Linked DNA regions of Verminephrobacter eiseniae EF01-2. The protein of the gene in region 1 binds, or shares a complex with, the protein of each later gene. Links are inferred from orthologs where the notes say so. Each region holds a gene or a part of one and is shown on either strand. Other genes may lie near its edges. The genes, in order: rimM and rpsS.

What was found.
Region 2: the proteins of rimM (region 1) and rpsS are in contact, whole or in part, in a crystal structure (PDB 3A1P), measured with the Thermus thermophilus proteins. The link is inferred for Verminephrobacter eiseniae EF01-2 from one-to-one orthologs. Residues at the interface, in WP_008632437.1 of Thermus thermophilus: Val4, Glu5, Ile6, Gly7, Arg8, Arg22, Gly23, Glu24, Val26, Leu84, Glu85, Glu86, Gly87, Arg88, Tyr89, Tyr90, Tyr91, Phe92, Leu94, Asp111, Ile112, Leu113, Asp114, Ala115, Gly116, Ala117, Gln118, Asp119, Val120, Ile122; in WP_011173711.1 of Thermus thermophilus: Lys28, Arg29, Leu30, Lys32, Thr48, Gln56, His57, Val58, Pro59, Val60, Tyr61, Thr63, Met66, Glu73, Phe74, Pro76, Thr77, Arg78, Arg81, His83, Gly84, Lys85, Glu86, Ala87, Lys88, Ala89, Thr90, Lys91, Lys92, Lys93.

What each region holds. Positions count from the first base shown.
Region 1 is NC_008786.1:4,320,691-4,329,157, forward strand. The notes cover bases 4,782-7,670. They hold rimM (ribosome maturation factor RimM), read left to right. Parts: upstream 4,782-5,885; coding sequence 5,886-6,455; downstream 6,456-7,670. Other genes in these bases: VEIS_RS19060 (TM2 domain-containing protein), read right to left, coding at 4,782-4,823; VEIS_RS19065 (GNAT family N-acetyltransferase), read right to left, coding at 4,835-5,380; rpsP (30S ribosomal protein S16), read left to right, coding at 5,556-5,807; trmD (tRNA (guanosine(37)-N1)-methyltransferase TrmD), read left to right, coding at 6,476-7,240; VEIS_RS19085 (enoyl-CoA hydratase-related protein), read left to right, coding at 7,389-7,670. In the rest of the region: VEIS_RS19040 (cytochrome c1), read right to left, coding at 280-1,041; VEIS_RS19045 (cytochrome b), read right to left, coding at 1,058-2,470; petA (ubiquinol-cytochrome c reductase iron-sulfur subunit), read right to left, coding at 2,486-3,085; 4-hydroxythreonine-4-phosphate dehydrogenase PdxA, read right to left, coding at 3,206-4,243; more of VEIS_RS19060, read right to left, coding at 4,377-4,781; more of VEIS_RS19085, read left to right, coding at 7,671-8,222; hydroxyphenylacetyl-CoA thioesterase PaaI, read left to right, coding at 8,230-8,467. UniProt on the Escherichia coli protein: One of at least 4 proteins (Era, RbfA, RimM and RsgA/YjeQ) that assist in the late assembly stage of the 30S ribosomal subunit.
Region 2 is NC_008786.1:1,404,310-1,412,809, forward strand. The notes cover bases 2,825-5,746. They hold rpsS (30S ribosomal protein S19), read left to right. Parts: upstream 2,825-4,108; coding sequence 4,109-4,384; downstream 4,385-5,746. Other genes in these bases: rplD (50S ribosomal protein L4), read left to right, coding at 2,825-2,959; rplW (50S ribosomal protein L23), read left to right, coding at 2,956-3,270; rplB (50S ribosomal protein L2), read left to right, coding at 3,274-4,098; rplV (50S ribosomal protein L22), read left to right, coding at 4,395-4,727; rpsC (30S ribosomal protein S3), read left to right, coding at 4,740-5,624. In the rest of the region: tuf (elongation factor Tu), read left to right, coding at 1-1,127; rpsJ (30S ribosomal protein S10), read left to right, coding at 1,154-1,465; rplC (50S ribosomal protein L3), read left to right, coding at 1,665-2,339; more of rplD, read left to right, coding at 2,339-2,824; more of rplP, read left to right, coding at 5,747-6,043; rpmC (50S ribosomal protein L29), read left to right, coding at 6,060-6,254; rpsQ (30S ribosomal protein S17), read left to right, coding at 6,264-6,533; VEIS_RS06220 (peroxiredoxin), read left to right, coding at 6,711-7,217; VEIS_RS06225 (GNAT family N-acetyltransferase), read right to left, coding at 7,224-7,715; VEIS_RS06230 (cytochrome b/b6 domain-containing protein), read right to left, coding at 7,760-8,437. UniProt on the Escherichia coli protein: In the E.coli 70S ribosome in the initiation state it has been modeled to contact the 23S rRNA of the 50S subunit forming part of bridge B1a; this bridge is broken in the model with bound EF-G.

The DNA.
Region 1 (8,467 bases):
CCTTCCACTGGTTCATCCAACGATATCTGTGCACCCTTGGCCAAAGGATGCGCTGCCGGTTCTGCCGGCTTGCATTCATGCCGGCAACGGCTCCGTTTCCTTGTCGGGAAGCGCCAGGTATTGCGGGCAGGCGGAAAATTGCCCCCACTGATCCCCGGTGTGCAGAAGCTCGCAGGGCGCCCATGAAACCCGGGGCAGGCAGGCAAGCCCCATCGTGGTTCTTGGCAGGGGGTAGCACCAAGCCTTGGCACCTCTTGCGCAATGCTACGGCGCCGGCGTTTACTTCACGTCCTTCCAGTAGGCCGCGTGCAGCCGCCAGGTGATGAACGTGCACAGGAGCAGAAAAAGGATCACCCAGACGCCCACGCGCTTGCGCGTGTTCTGCGCGGGCTCGCCCATCCATTGCAGGTAGTTCACCAGATCCCCGACGTTTTGATCGAACTGCAGCGGCGTCATGCTGCCGGGCGTGATTTGCTGCCAGCCCTTGAATACCTCGGTGCTGTGGCCGTGGCTTTGCTGCGCCTCGAACACCGGTCGCCGGTCGCCCTGGAGTTGCCACAGCACATGGGGCATGCCCACGCTCGGGAAAGCCAGGTTGTTCCAGCCAGTGGCCTTGGTTTCATCACGGTAGAAGCTGCGCAGGAAGGTGTACAGGTAGTCGGCACCCGTGCCGCCATGGCCTGCGCGCGAGCGTGCGATCACGGTCAGATCGGGCGGGTTGGCGCCGAACCATTCCTTGGCCTGCTTGGGGTCGATCGCGGCCTTCATGGTCTCACCGATCTTGTCGGTCGTGAACAGCAGGTTGTCCTTGATCTGCTGCTCGGTCAGGCCGATGTCGCGCAGCCGGTTGAAGCGCATGTAGGCGGCAGAGTGACAGCTCAGGCAGTAGTTGACGAACAGTTTGGCGCCGTTTTGCAGCGACGCCAAGTCGTTGGTCTTGCCTGGCGCCTTGTCCCAGGCGATGGCTTCATCACCTGCGGCATGGGCCGCGCCGGCAAGCAGGCCCAGGGCGGCGATCAGCGTGAGGATGGGTCTCTTCATGGGCTTGTCTCCAGGCTCAGTGCGCCACATAGGTCACGCGGTCGGGCACGGGCTTGACTTCACCGATGCGGCTCCACCAAGGCATCAGCAGGAAGAAGCCGAAGTAAAACAGCGTGCCCAACTGCGACACCCGCTCACCGATTGGCGATGGCGGCTGCACGCCCAGATAGCCCAGGACCAGGAAGTCGATCACGAACAGGCCGTACAGGTACTTGTGCCAGCCAGGGCGGTAGCGGATCGACTTCACCGGGCTGTAGTCGAGCCATGGCAGGAAGAACAGGATGATCACGGAGCCGCCCATCACCACCACCCCCCAGAACTTGGCATCCAGCGACAGCATCAGCGCCACGGTCACGGCGGCGGCGGCAACGATGCCGGCCTTGATGAAACGGGGCAGGCAGGCCCTGAGCGCAGCCAGGCCGGCGCCGGCCAGAACGCAGGCGATCAGGGCGTACATCATCTCGCTGGTGATGGCGCGCAGCATCGAATAAAACGGCGTGAAGTACCAGACCGGCGCAATATGTGCCGGGGTCTGGAGCGGATCGGCCGGGATGAAGTTGTTGTATTCCAGGAAATAGCCCCCGAATTCGGGGGCAAGGAACACCACCGCAGCGAAGGCCATCAGAAACACGCTCGCCCCGAAGATGTCATGCACTGTGTAGTAGGGGTGGAAAGGCACGCCATCGAGGGGATGGCCGTTGGCATCCTTGGGCGCCTTCGGGCCCTTGATTTCCACGCCGTCGGGGTTGTTCGAGCCGACATCGTGCAGCGCCAGTATGTGCGCGGCCACCAGGCCCAGCAGCACCAGCGGCACGGCGATCACATGGAAGCTGAAGAAGCGGTTCAGCGTGGCATCGCCGACCACATAGTCGCCACGGATCAGCAGCGCCAGATCAGGGCCGATGAAGGGGATGGCGGCGAACAGGTTGACGATCACCTGCGCGCCCCAGTACGACATCTGGCCCCATGGCAGCAGGTAGCCCATGAAGGCTTCGGCCATCAGGCACAGGAAGATGGCGCAACCGAAGATCCAGATCAGCTCACGCGGCTTGCGGTAGCTGCCGTAGATCAGGCCACGGAACATGTGCAGATAGACCACCACGAAAAAGGCCGAGGCCCCGGTCGAGTGCAGGTAGCGGATCAGCCAGCCCGAGGGCACATCGCGCATGATGTACTCGACCGAGGCGAACGCCAGGCTGGCGTCGGGCTTGTAGTGCATGACCAGGAAGATGCCGGTCACGATCTGTATCACCAGCACCAGCAGCGCCAGCGAGCCGAAGATGTACCAGAAGTTGAAGTTCTTCGGAGCGTAGTACTCCGACATATGCACTTTGTAGAAATCGAATGCAGACGGGAAGCGGTTTTCGAACCAGTTCGTGACCTTGGCACTGGTCGATGCGTTGGGCGAGATTTCCTTGAATTGGGCCATGGTCGTCTGGCTCCTTCAAGCCGGCTTGTCTTCACCGATCAGCAAGCGCGTATCGGAAAGGTACATGTGGGGGGGCACTTCCAGGTTGTCGGGTGCGGGCTTGTTCTTGAACACGCGGCCGGCCATGTCGAACGTGGAGCCATGGCAGGGGCACAGGAAGCCGCCCTGCCAGTCGTCCGGCAGCGAGGGCTGGGCGCCGGGCTGGAACTTGTCCGAAGGCGAGCACCCCAGGTGCGAGCAGATGCCGATACCGACGAAAATCTCGGGCTTGATGGAGCGCGCTTCGTTGCGGGCATACGCGGGGGTCAGCTCGTCCGGCTTGCGCCTGGATTGGGGATCGGCCAACTGGTCATCGAGCTTGGGCAGTTCGGCCAACTGCGCGGGTGTGCGCCTGACGATCCAGACCGGCTTGCCGCGCCACTCCACCGTGACCTTTTCCCCGGGGTTCAGGGCCGAGATGTCCACCTCCACCGCAGCACCGGCGGCTTTGGCGCGCTCGGAAGGCTGGAAACTGCTGACGAAAGGAACGGCGGTCGCCGCGCTGCCCACCGCGCCCGCACAGCCGGACGCGATCAGCCATGTTCTTTTGCTGGCGTCGATGGGAGAGTCACTCATGGGGGTCCTCGAAGAACATCTCGAAATGGGGTCAGCCGGCGATTGTAGCGCAGCGGAAAGGGGTATTTTCAAACTGCGCGACAGCGCCGCAGCCCTTGCCCACTGGGCCGCACAGGTGTTTCATGCCCCTGCGCCACACAGCGTGCGCGCCATGCGCACCGCCTCGATCAGGCTGGCGGCATCGGCCACCCCCTGCCCGGCAATGTCGAAGGCCGTGCCGTGGTCGGGGCTGGTGCGCACCAGGGGCAGGCCCAGCGTCACGTTCACCCCCCTGTCGAGTCCCAGGTATTTGATCGGGATCAGCCCCTGGTCGTGGTACATCGCGATCACCACGTCGAACTCGCCGCCCTGCGGCGGCCTGCTGCGCGCGCGCATGAACACCGTATCGGGCGCAAACGGGCCGTGCACCTGCATGCCCTGCGCGCGCGCAGCGGCGATGGCCGGGGCGATCACCTCCAGTTCCTCGCGGCCGAACAGCCCGCCTTCGCCCGCATGGGGGTTCAGGCCCGCCACCGCGATGCGCGGCGCATGCCCGAGGCTGCGCGTGAGCGCGGCATGCGTGATCTGCAGCGTCTGCAACAGTTGCCCGAACGTGAGCGCAGCAATCGCCGCGCGCAGCGATACATGGATGCTGACCAACACGGTGCGCAGTTCGGCATTCGCCAGCATCATGCGCACCGGCATTCGTTCCAACGCCAGGCCCTGGTACGCGGCGGCTTCGGCCTGCAGCAGTTCGGTATGCCCGGCAAAGCCCACACCCGCCGCCGCCAAGGCCGCCTTGTGCAAGGGCGCCGTGACGATGGCCGCCACCTCGCCCCGGAGCGCCGCGCGCGCCGCCCAGACCACGCTGTCGGCCGCAGCACGCCCTGCCGCCGCACTGACCTGCCCCCAGGGCTGCGGGCCCGGGATGCCGGGCAACTGCAACACCGGCACGCAGCGGGGCGGCATCTTCAGCGCCTGGGCCGGCGCGCTGATCTGCGCCACCGGAACCCCCGGCATGCCGGGGCGCACGAGCGCCTGCGCGGCGCGCCGCAGGCTCGCCACATCGCCGACCACGAAGCAGCCATGCAGTTCGGCCGCTGCGTCGCGAAAGGCCTTGGCCACGATCTCCGGGCCTATGCCGGCGCTGTCTCCCTGGGTGATGGCGATGGTCTGCATGCACTGATCTGAGCTGAATGAATCGAGAAAACCTGTGGCGCTTTGTTTCATTGCCCATGGTGCTATCGATCGATGAATCAATGGGCATCCGGGAACCATTCATGCGCTGGCCAGGCCCTGCGCCTGACGACTTTTACTGCGAGATCTTGCGCGCTTCTTCGATCTGGTACTCGAAATACCTTTGCACGCTGAACGCGATGCTGGCCATCAACACGCTGGCGCCGACCAGCAGCGACACCACGCTGGCGCCTATGGTGCCCCACCCGGTTCTGCCGGGGGCGGCATCGGGGGCGGCCTGGGGGTTGAAGCGGGCGTTCCATGCCTGGGGCGACATCAGTGCGTACAAGATGGCGCGCAACGCGCAGCCCGCGACCGTAAAGCCCAACAGCGGTATCAGCACCCAGCTATAGGGGTCGTCCAGACCGAACTGCTGCACCCGCTCGATGCCGTAGAGGCCCAGAGCCGTGGGGATGGGCAGCAACCAGCCGGGCATGTCGGCCAGGCCATGCAGGTAAAAGCGGTGCAGACCCACGGGTCCGCCGGCAAAGGCGAGCCAGGCGGCCAGGGTTTTGTTTTTCATGGGTGGTTCGATCATCCAGGCGCTGCGCCATCGCCTTCCGGCGCGGTGCTGTCACCGGCGCCCAGGGGTTTTTCCATCAGCACGATGTCGCGCCAGGCGCCAAACTTCCAGCCCACGGAGCGCATGGTGCCGACATCGGTAAAGCCCAGCGCCCGGTGCAGGCCGATCGAGCCTGCGTTCGCCGAGTCGCCGATGACGGCCAGCAGCTTGCGCACGCCTGCGGCCTGAGCCTGCGCCACCAGTTCTGCCAGCAGTTGGCGGCCCAGCCCCCGGCCACGGGCGCTGTCGGCCACATACACCGAGTCCTCGGCCGAGAAACGGTAGGCCGGGCGCGGCTTGAACCAGTTGGCATAGGCAAAGCCCAGGATCTGGCCGTCTTCCTGCGCCACCAGCCAGGGCAGGCCACGCGCCAGCACGTCGGCGCGACGGGCGGCCATCTCGGTCGCGCAAGGAGGATCCAACTCGAACGTGCCCGTGCCGTGGAGCACATGGTGCCGGTAAATGGCCGTCACTGCGGGGATGTCGTCGTCGGCGCCGGGGCGGATGATGGTGGTCATATTCAGGCAAAGAGATATACTGGCGGGCTTTGCAGCGTGTCGCTGGCCGGATGGCCGGGTCGTGCGTCCCGCAGCGTTGCAAAATTGGTTGTGTGGTCAGTATGGTCAGTGGTTACGAACACCGTGAACCCCCGGCAAGCATTGCCGGCGTTCAGCACCCGAAGGATAAAGCATCATGGTCGTCATTCGACTCTCCCGTGGCGGCGCCAAAGGCCGGCCTTTTTTCAACATCGTCGTTGCCGACAAGCGCGTGCGCCGTGATGGCCGCTTCATCGAGCGCCTCGGGTTTTACAACCCCACCGCCAAGGAAAACGAAGAAGGTCTGCGCATCATGCAAGACCGTTTGACGTACTGGAAGAGCGTCGGCGCCCAGTCTTCGCCCACGGTCGAGCGCTTGGTCAAACAAGCCGCCAAGCAAATGGCCTGACCGGGCGGCACTTCCCGAAAAGGGCGGGTTCCCCGGGCTTGCCCGGCGGGGCCGGCTCTTTTTTTCATCATGCACACCATGGCCACTGCGCTGACGCTGGAGCCGACAGCCCTGCCGTCCGATGCGATCGAGGTCGGGCGCATTGCCGATGCCTGGGGGCTGCAGGGCTGGTTCAAGGTGCAGCCCTACAGCGCCGACCCCGAGGCATTGTTTTCCTGCAAGCGCTGGTATTTGCAGCCTGCAGCGCGTGGCGCCAAAGCCTTTGGCGGCACGGTGCTGCTGCCCATCCGCCAGGCCAAGGACCATGGCGGCATGGTGCTGGCCTGGGCGCAGGACATCGATGACCGCAACACCGCCGAGGCCCTGCGCGGCGCGCGCATCTTCGTGCCGCGGTCGAGCTTTCCATCGCCCCCGCCGGGCGAGTATTACTGGGTCGACCTGATCGGCCTTCAGGTCATCAACCGCCAGGGCCTGGCGTTGGGCCAGGTGCGCGAACTGCGCGCCACCGGCGCGCAGACCTTGCTGGTGCTGGCCCACGAGCAAGACGGCAAGGCCGGCAAGCGCATGATTCCTTTCGTCCCGGCCTTCGTGGACCAGGTGGAACTGCCGCAAAAGCGCATCATCGTCGACTGGCAGCCCGACTATTGATCGAAGCGCAGCGCGCACCCATGCGCTTTGACATCATCACCCTGCTTCCCGAACTGTTCGCACCGTTGCTGGCCAGTGGCGTGACGCGGCGCGCCTACGCCAGCGGGCAGGTCGATGTGCGCCTGTGGAACCCGCGCGCGTATGCCGAAGGCCATTACCGCCGGGTCGATGACCGCCCGTTTGGCGGCGGGCCGGGCATGGTGCTGCTGGCCGAGCCGCTGGCGCGCTGCCTGGCGGCGATCCGCGCCGGGCGCGGCGAACCCCGCGCCGGCCAAGCGCCGCTGGTGCTGTTTTCGCCCATTGGCGAGCCGCTCCGGCACCGCCTGGTGCAGCGCTGGTCGGCCAGCGCCGGCGCCATCTTGCTGTGCGGGCGGTATGAAGGCGTAGACCAGCGCTTCATCGACGCGCATGTCGACTTGCAGATCAGCCTGGGCGACTTTGTGTTGTCGGGCGGTGAAATTGCGGCCATGGCCTTGCTCGATGCCGTGGCGCGCCTGCAGCCCGGCGTGCTCAATGACCAGGACAGCCACCAACTCGACAGCTTCCATCCGGCCCTCGACGGCCTGCTCGACTGCCCGCACTACACGCGCCCGCAGACCTGGGCCGGGCAGTCGGTGCCGGCCGCACTGCTGTCGGGCAACCATGCGCAGATCGAGCGCTGGCGGCGCGAGCAGCGCCTGGCCGTCACCGCCCGCCACCGGCCCGAACTGATCGATGCCGCGCGCCAAGCCGCCCGCCTGAGCGCTGCCGACGAAGCCTTCCTGGCCCAGCTTGGCGGGGGTTGACCCAAGGGTTTTCACCGAGTGATTTGATCTGCATCAACGGCGTATTATCTACCGCACGGTCGGTCAATGATGTTCGTGATCGATCGATGCAGGACTTCCCCTTCCTGATGGTGATTGATGGTGATGGGCAGCAGCAGCAGGAGCATTCATGTCTGAACCCCTTGTCTTGGTGACGCAATCGGGTGCCGTGCAAACGCTGGCGCTGAACCGGCCGGCCGCGCTGAACAGCTTGACCGCCGCGTTGCACGCGCAGTTGCTGGCCGCGCTGGAGGCCACCGCTGCCGCGTGCGACGTGCGCTGCGTGGTCATCACGGGCATGGGGCGGGCGTTTTGCGCCGGCCAGGACCTGAATGACATCGCCGCCGCGCCTGCGTCCGGTTCGGGCGATCCGGCGCCCGCGCCCGGTTCGGCGGGCGCTCAGGCCCAGGACTTGGGCCGCGTGATCGAGACCCTGTACCGGCCGCTGTGTCTGCGCATCCGCAGCATGCCCGTTCCGGTGCTGGCAGCGGTCAACGGTGTGGCCGCCGGTGCCGGTGCCTGCCTGGCTCTGGGCTGCGATCTGGTGCTGGCGGCGCGTTCGGCCAGTTTCATCATGGCTTTCAGCAAAATCGGGCTGCTGCCCGATACCGGCGGAACCTGGCTGCTGCCGCGCCTGGTGGGGCGCGCGCAGGCTCTGGGGCTGGCCTTGCTGGGCGACAAACTGCCTGCGCCCGAGGCCGAGCGTCGCGGCCTGATCTGGCGCTGCGTGGACGACGCCAGTTTGCCGGACGAGGCGCTGGCCCTGGCGCAGCGCCTGGCCGCCATGCCCGTCAAGGCGCTGGTGGCCACGCGCCAGGCCATGGATGCTGCGGCGCAACTGGACTACGGCCAGGCGCTGGCGCAGGAAGCGGCCATGCAGCAAACGCTGGGCGCCGGTGCCGATTACCGCGAAGGCGTCGCGGCCTTCGCCGGCAAGCGCGCCCCTCGTTTCACCGAGCGTTGAGCAGACCATGCCTTGCTCCACCGACAGACCCAACCCCCAGGCCGTGGCCGACCATGTGCGCAGCGGCATGCTGGCCAAGGACCGCGCCACCCGGGGCCTGGGCATCCGCGTCACGGCCATGGGGCCGGGGCAGGCCACGCTGGAGATGGTGGTGCGCGCCGACATGCTCAACGGCTTCGACATCTGCCACGGCGGCTTCATCACCGTGCTGGCCGATTCGGCGTTTGCCTTCGCTTGCAACTCGC
Region 2 (8,500 bases), 2.9 Mb from region 1 along the record:
ACCATGGCAAGACAACGCTGACGGCGGCCATCGCCACCGTGCTGTCTACCAAGTTCGGCGGCGAAGCCAAGGCTTATGACCAGATCGATGCAGCGCCCGAAGAAAAGGCCCGTGGCATCACCATCAACACCGCCCATGTGGAATACGAGACGGCCAACCGCCACTACGCCCATGTCGACTGCCCCGGCCACGCCGACTATGTGAAGAACATGATCACCGGCGCCGCCCAGATGGACGGCGCCATCCTGGTGTGCTCGGCCGCCGACGGCCCCATGCCCCAGACCCGCGAGCATATCCTGCTGGCCCGCCAGGTGGGCGTGCCTTACATCGTCGTGTTCCTGAACAAATGCGACATGGTCGATGACGAAGAACTGCTCGAACTCGTCGAGATGGAAGTGCGCGAACTGCTCGACAAGTACGACTTCCCCGGCGACGACACCCCGATCATTCGCGGCTCGGCCAAGCTGGCGCTCGAAGGCGACAAGGGCGTGCAAGGCGAACAAGCCATCATGAAGCTCGCGCACGCGCTGGACACCTACATCCCGACGCCCGAGCGCGCGATAGACGGCACCTTCCTGATGCCGGTGGAAGACGTGTTCTCGATCTCCGGCCGCGGCACCGTGGTCACCGGCCGCGTCGAGCGCGGCGTCATCAAGGTGGGCGAAGAAATCGAAATCGTCGGCATCCGCGACACGCAAAAAACCATCTGCACCGGCGTGGAGATGTTCCGCAAACTGCTTGACCAGGGCCAGGCCGGCGACAACGTCGGCCTGCTGCTGCGCGGCACCAAGCGCGAAGACGTGGAACGCGGGCAGGTGCTGTGCAAGCCCGGCTCGATCAAGCCGCACACCCACTTCACCGCCGAGGTCTACGTGCTGAGCAAGGACGAAGGAGGGCGGCACACGCCGTTTTTCAACAACTACCGGCCGCAGTTCTACTTTCGCACCACGGACGTGACCGGGGCCATCGAGTTGCCGGCGGACAAGGAAATGGTGATGCCGGGCGACAACGTATCGATCACGGTCAAGCTGATCAACCCGATCGCGATGGAAGAAGGTCTGCGCTTTGCGATCCGCGAAGGCGGCCGCACCGTGGGCGCTGGTGTCGTGGCCAAGATCCTGGCCTGATGCGCCCGCAAAACCAGGAACCTGCCATGTCCAAGCAAAAAATCCGCATCCGCCTGAAGGCATTCGATTACAAGCTGATCGACCAGTCCGCAGCCGAGATCGTCGACACCGCCAAGCGCACCGGCGCCATCGTCAAGGGCCCCGTGCCCTTGCCAACGCGCATGAAGCGTTTTGACATCCTGCGCTCGCCGCATGTCAACAAGACCAGCCGCGACCAGCTCGAAATCCGCACGCACCAGCGCCTGATGGACATCGTCGACCCCACCGACAAGACGGTGGACGCACTGATGAAGCTCGACCTGCCTGCGGGCGTGGATGTCGAAATCAAGCTGCAATGATTCAAGCCATGCGAACCTGGCTGGAAAAAACCGGGTTCGCGCGCTATACTCTGCGGCTTGCCTGATTGGGCGCCGGCCCGGGAAAGCCGCCTGTAGCGCATGATGGCAACCGAAGTCTTATCAACCCTTCTTTCACGCACCTGAGGTGCAAACGCCGCAGCCAATTGAAGTTGCGGCGGTGGAAGTTTTGGAGAAACCAATGAGTCTGAGCAACTCCCTCGGGTTGCTGGGTCGCAAAGTGGGCATGATGCGTCTGTTCACCGATGATGGGGACGCAGTGCCTGTCACGGTGGTCGATGTGTCCGACAACCGCGTGACCCAGGTCAAAACCCAAGAGAACGACGGCTATGTCGCCTTGCAGGTCACGTTCGGTGCGCGCAAGGCCTCGCGCGTGAGCAAGCCCGAAGCCGGCCACCTTGCCAAGGCAGGGGTGCAAGCCGGAGAGATCATCCAGGAATTTCGCGTCAGCGCCGATACCGCCGCCCAGTACCAGGCGGGCGCATCGGTGGCGATAACGTCGGTGTTTTCCGTGGGCCAGAAGGTCGATGTGCAAGGCACCTCGATCGGCAAGGGCTATGCCGGCACCATCAAGCGCCACAACATGCGGTCGCAGCGCGCCTCGCACGGCAACAGCCGTTCGCACAACGTGCCCGGCTCGATCGGCATGGCGCAGGACCCGGGCCGCGTGTTCCCCGGCAAGCGGATGACGGGCCACCTCGGCGATGCCACCCGGACCACGCAAAATCTCGACCTGATCCGCATCGACGAAGCGCGGCAACTGCTGTTGATCAAGGGCGCCATCCCGGGCTCCAAGGGCGGGTTCGTGACGGTGCGTCCGGCCGTCCGGAGCCAGGCTGCGAAAGGAGCGAACTGATGCAGCTCGAACTCCTGAATGACCAAGGCCAGGGCGCATCCCGGCTGGATGTGCCCGAAACCGTTTTCGGTCGCGAATACAACGAAGCGCTGGTGCACCAGATCGTGGTCGCCTACCAGGCCAACGCACGCCAAGGCACCCGCGCCCAGAAAGACCGTGGGCAGGTCCGGCACTCGACCAGGAAGCCGTTCAAGCAAAAGGGCACGGGCAATGCGCGCGCCGGCATGACCTCCTCGCCGCTGTGGCGCGGGGGTGGCCGGATTTTTCCGAACATGCCGGACGAGAACTTCACGCACAAGATCAACAAGAAGATGTACCGCGCCGGCATGTCGGCGATCTTCTCGCAGTTGGCCCGCGAAGGCCGTCTGGCGGTGGTCGAATCGATCAAGCTCGACTCGCCCAAGACCCGGGTCCTGGCCGACAAGTTCAAGGCGATGAACCTGCAATCGGTGATGGTGATTGCCGATGAAGTCGACGAAAACCTGTATCTGGCAGCGCGCAACCTGGTGAACGTGCTCGTCGTCGAGCCCCGTTACGCCGATCCCGTGTCGCTGGTGCGCTTCAAGAAAGTGCTCGTCACCAAGGGCGCAATCGACAAACTCCAGGAGATGTTCGCATGAGCGCGCCCCACTTCGACGAAGCACGTCTGATGCAGGTGCTGGTCGCTCCCATCGTCTCCGAAAAGGCCACGATGCTTGCCGACAAGTCCAATGCCGTGACGTTCAAGGTGCTGCAAAACGCCACCAAGCCGGAGATCAAGGCCGCTGTGCAGTTGCTGTTCAAGGTTCAGGTCAAGGGTGTTTCCGTGCTCAATACCAAGGGCAAGACCAAGCGCACCGGCAAGACGATCGGCCGCCGCGACAATGTCCGCAAGGCCTATGTCACGCTGCAGCCCGGTCAAGAACTGAAATTCTCCGGGGAGGCCGCGTAAATCATGGCTGTCATCAAGATGAAACCCACCTCGCCCGGGCGCCGCGCCGTGGTGAAGGTCACGCGGGAGCACCTGCACAAGGGCCAGCCCCATGCCCCGCTGCTGGAGCCCCAGTTCCAGAAAGCGGGCCGCAACAACAACGGCCACATCACCACCCGCCACAAGGGCGGTGGTCACAAGCACCACTACCGGGTGGTGGACTTCAAGCGCAACAAGGACGGCATTGCGGCCAAGGTCGAGCGCATCGAGTACGACCCGAACCGCACGGCCCATATCGCGCTGGTGTGCTACGCCGACGGTGAACGGCGCTACATCATCGCGCCGCGCAACCTGGAAGTGGGCGCCACGCTGCTGTCCGGCGCGGAGGCCCCGATCCGCGCCGGCAACACGCTGCCGATCCGCAACATCCCCGTGGGTTCGACCATCCACTGCATCGAGCTCAAGCCCGGTGCCGGCGCGCAGATCGCCCGCTCGGCCGGCGCCTCGGCCACGCTGCTGGCGCGCGAAGGCACCTACGCCCAAGTGCGCATGCGCTCGGGCGAGGTGCGCAAGATCCACATCGAATGCCGCGCCACCATCGGCGAGGTGGCCAACGAAGAGCACAGCCTGCGCCAACTGGGCAAAGCCGGGGTCAAGCGCTGGATGGGGATCCGTCCCACGGTGCGCGGCGTGGCCATGAACCCGGTGGATCACCCGCACGGTGGCGGCGAAGGCCGCACCGGTGAAGGCCGCCATGCCGTCGATCCCTGGGGCAATCTGACCAAGGGTTATCGCACCCGCAACAACAAGCGCACACAGAGCATGATCGTGTCGCGTCGCAAGAAGTAAGGGGTAACGGATGACTCGCTCTCTCAAAAAGGGTCCATTTGTTGACCATCACTTGCTGGCCAAGGTCGAAAAAGCCGTCGCCACCAAGGACAAGAAACCCGTCAAGACCTGGTCGCGTCGCTCCATGGTGCTGCCCGAGTTCATCGGTCTGACCATCGCCGTGCACAACGGCAAGCAGCATGTGCCGGTCTATGTCACCGACCAGATGGTGGGCCACAAGCTGGGCGAATTCGCCCTGACGCGCACCTTCAAGGGCCACCCCGCTGACAAGAAAGTCAAGAAGTAAGGAGTCGACCATGCCTGAAACACATGCCATCTTGCGGGGTGTCCGTCTGTCGGTCGACAAGGGTCGTCTGGTCGCTGACCTGATTCGCGGCAAGAAGGTCGATCAAGCGCTGAACATCCTGAACTTCACGCAGAAAAAAGCTGCAGGAATCATCCGGAAGGTGCTGGAGTCGGCCATCGCCAACGCCGAACACAACGATAGTGCCGACATCGACGAACTGAAGGTCAAGACCATCCATGTCGAGCAAGGCACCACCCTCAAGCGCTCCGCCGCGCGCGCCAAAGGTCGCGGCAACCGCATCAGCAAGCCGACGTGCCATGTGTACGTGACGGTAGGCAACTAAAGGGCCAGGACCATGGGACAGAAAATCCATCCTACCGGCTTTCGCCTTGCGGTCAGCCGCAACTGGGCCAGCCGTTGGTACGCCGACAACCGCGATTTCGCCGGCATGCTGGCCGAAGACATCAAGGTGCGCGAGTACCTCAAGACCAAGCTCAAGAACGCCGCCGTCTCGCGCATCCTGATCGAGCGCCCGGCCAAGAACGCGCGCATCACCATTTACTCGGCCCGTCCCGGTGTGGTGATCGGCAAGAAAGGCGAAGACATCGAGAGCCTGAAAAAGGAACTCGCCGTGCGCCTGGGCGTGCCGGTGGCAGTGAACATCGAAGAAGTGCGCAAGCCGGAAATCGACGCCAAGCTGATCGCCGACAGCATCACGCAGCAGTTGGAAAAGCGCATCATGTTCCGCCGCGCGATGAAGCGCGCGATGCAAAACGCGATGCGTCTGGGGGCACAGGGCATCAAGATCATGTCGTCCGGCCGGCTCAACGGCATCGAAATCGCGCGTTGCGAGTGGTACCGCGAAGGCCGCGTGCCGCTGCACACGCTGCGTGCGGACATCGACTACGGCACCTCGGAAGCCAAGACCACCTATGGCGTGATCGGCGTCAAGGTCTGGGTCTACAAAGGCGACACGCTGGGCCGCAACGACCTGCCCGCCGTGGAAACCCCGCGCCCGGACGAAGAGCGCCGCCCACGCGGCCCACGCCGTGATGGCCGCCCCGGCGGCGACCGTTCGGGCGCAGGCCGTGGACCGCGTCGCCCTGCCGCTGGCAACAGCGCGCCGGCCGATGGCAGCGACAAGCCGGCTGGCGCCGGGGGCGCTGACAACACCGCCGTCAAGCGCGTGCGCAAAGTCGCCGCGCCTGCGGCACCCGCTGCGGACGTAAAGGGAGAATAAGCATGTTGCAACCTGCTCGCCGCAAATACCGCAAGGAGCAAAAGGGCCGCAATACCGGTGTCGCTACGCGGGGTGCTACCGTAGCCTTCGGTGATTTCGGTCTCAAATGCACCGACCGTGGCCGGCTGACGGCCCGCCAGATCGAGGCGGCACGCCGTGCGATCTCCCGCCATGTCAAGCGTGGCGGCCGCATCTGGATCCGCGTGTTCCCGGACAAGCCCATTTCCACCAAGCCCGCCGAAGTGCGCATGGGCAACGGCAAGGGCAACCCCGAGTACTACGTGGCCGAAATCCAGCCCGGAAAAATCGTTTTCGAGATCGTCGGTGTGCCCGAAGAACTGGCCCGTGAAGCCTTCCGCCTGGCGGCCGCCAAACTGCCGCTGCGCACCACCTTCGTCAGCCGTCTGATCGGCGCCTGATTCAGGAGAACCCGCCATGAAAACCACTGAACTGCGCGCAAAAGATGTCGCCGGCATCGAAGCCGAAATCAAGGCCCTGCAAAAAGCCCATTTCAGCCTGCGCATGCAAAAGGCAACCCAGCAACTGTCCAACACCAGCACGCTGCGCACCACCCGCCGAGCCATCGCCCGGGCCAAAACCATTCTTGCGCAAAAGCAAGCCGCCCACTGAGGAGCACCCATGACGGAAGCCCAAAAATCCCTCAAGCGCACCCTGATCGGCAAGGTGGTCAGTGACAAGCGGCAAAAGACCGTGACCGTGCTGGTCGAGCGCCGTGTCAAGCACGAGCTCTACGGCAAGATCATTGCCCGTTCGAGCAAGTACCACGCCCATGACGAAAAGGGCGAATACAAGCTGGGCGACATGATAGAAATCACCGAGAGCCGTCCGCTGTCCAAAACCAAGAACTGGGTGGCCAGCCGCCTGGTGCAAAAGGCCGGCCTGCTGTAAGCGGCCGCGCCACAGCCGGCGCTGCGGGCCGACACAATCTCCCGCGCCCGGCAAAGCCTTTCGCAACGACCCACAATGTGGGTCGCTTTGCTTTGTGCGGGCTTGTGGGGGCCATTCCCCGGCAAGGTTTCCTGGCAAAGCCCCCTGTTGAATCCACCATCCAGAGGAGAGCCAGCCATGATCAAAGTCGGAGACCGCCTGCCCGCAACCACGCTGATGGAGTATCACGAAGTCGAAGGCCCGGGCTGCAGCGTGGGCCCCAACCCCGTGCCCGTTGTCGAGGCCACGGCCGGCAAGACGATCGCGCTGTTTGCCCTGCCGGGCGCGTTCACGCCCACCTGCTCGGCCCGGCATCTGCCCGGTTATCTGCAAAAGGCCGATGAATTCAAGGCCGCAGGCGTTGACGAAATCTGGTGCATCAGCGTCAACGACGCCTTCGTGATGGGGGCCTGGGCGCGTGAGCAAAAGAGCGCCGGCAAGCTGCGCCTGCTGGCCGATGGCGATGCCACCTTCACCAAGGCCACCGGCCTGACGCTCGATCTGAGCGGCAAGGGCCTGGGACTGCGCAGCAACCGCTACTCGATGCTGGTGCGCGATGGCAAGGTGGTCACGCTCAACGTCGAAGCCCCGGGCCAATTCGAGGTGAGCGGCGCAGACCGGCTGCTGGCCCAGGCCAAGGGCTGACAGGCTTCAGGAAATGTCGGCCTTGAGGTAATGCGCGCCCGCGATCGGGTTGTGGTAGTAGGGCGCAATCGCGGCAAAGCCCAGGTCGGTGTACAGCGTGCGGGCCGATTCCATGTCGTCGAGCGTGTCGAGCAAGACACAGGCGTAGCCAGCTTGCCGGGCCCGGTCCAGCGTGGCCTCGGCCAGCTCGCGCCCCAGGCCGCGACGGCGAAACGCCTTGCGCACGTACAGCCGCTTCATTTCGCTGGCGTTGGGGTAATCGGCGCTGTCCAGCGGGCGCAACGCGCAGCAGCCGGCAATGGCGCCCTCGACTTCGGCCAGCAGCAGTGCACCGCGCGGCGCTGCATAGTCGCCGGGCAGTTGCGCCAGCTCGCTCTCGAAGTTCTGGAAGCACAGGTCCACACCGAGGCTGTTGGCGTACTCGCGAAAGATCTGGCGCACCGCTTCCATCTCGGCGGGCGAGGACGGGGTGCGCAGGGTGACGGCAGGCGGGTCCACGACGCGGGTTCAAACGATGACAGCCCGCAGTGTAGCGAGTTCGCTCACCAGCCTGCGGCTGATGCCAGTGATGACAGCCACCATGACAGCCCGGCACACAGGGCCAGCAGCAGCAGCGCTGCGACCCGGCTGCCGAGGTCATCGCGCGAGGGGGCGACGGCGCTGGCCAGCAGCTTGTCGCCATCGAGCATCGGCCGGATCAGCCGCCGCCGCACGCGCACATAAAACACGATGGCCAGCAGATGCAGGCCCGCCAGTCCCAGCACCAGATACTGGCCGATGCCCTCGTGGTAGCTCGTCATCTGCTCGACCACCGCGTTCGATACCCGTGCTGACAGCGGCCCGGCAAAGGCGATCTCGTCGTCGCTGAACAGGCCGGTCCCGACCTGCGCCAGCAGCACTGCCAGCAAGGAGAACACCGACAGCGCGCCCAGCGGACTGTGGCCAACGTCGTCCTGCGGGTGGGGCATGCCGCGCAGGTAGCGCAGCAGCCGCGCCGGCGAATACAGGAAGGCCGCAAAGCGCGACCAGCGCCCGCCGACCAAGCCCCAGACGATGCGAAACAGCAGCAGCGCCAACACCACATGGCCCAGGCGCAGGTGCCACAGCATTGCGTTGCCGCCCAGTTTGCCGGTGATGACCAGCGCCACCACACAGGCGGCCAGCGCCCAGTGGAAGATGCGGGTCGGAAGATCCCAGATGCGGACGGTGTGCTGCGTCATGGTGCGTGCTGTGTCATGATGTGTGCGGTGTGATGTGCCGTGCTCGGCAGCCTGGGCATGTAT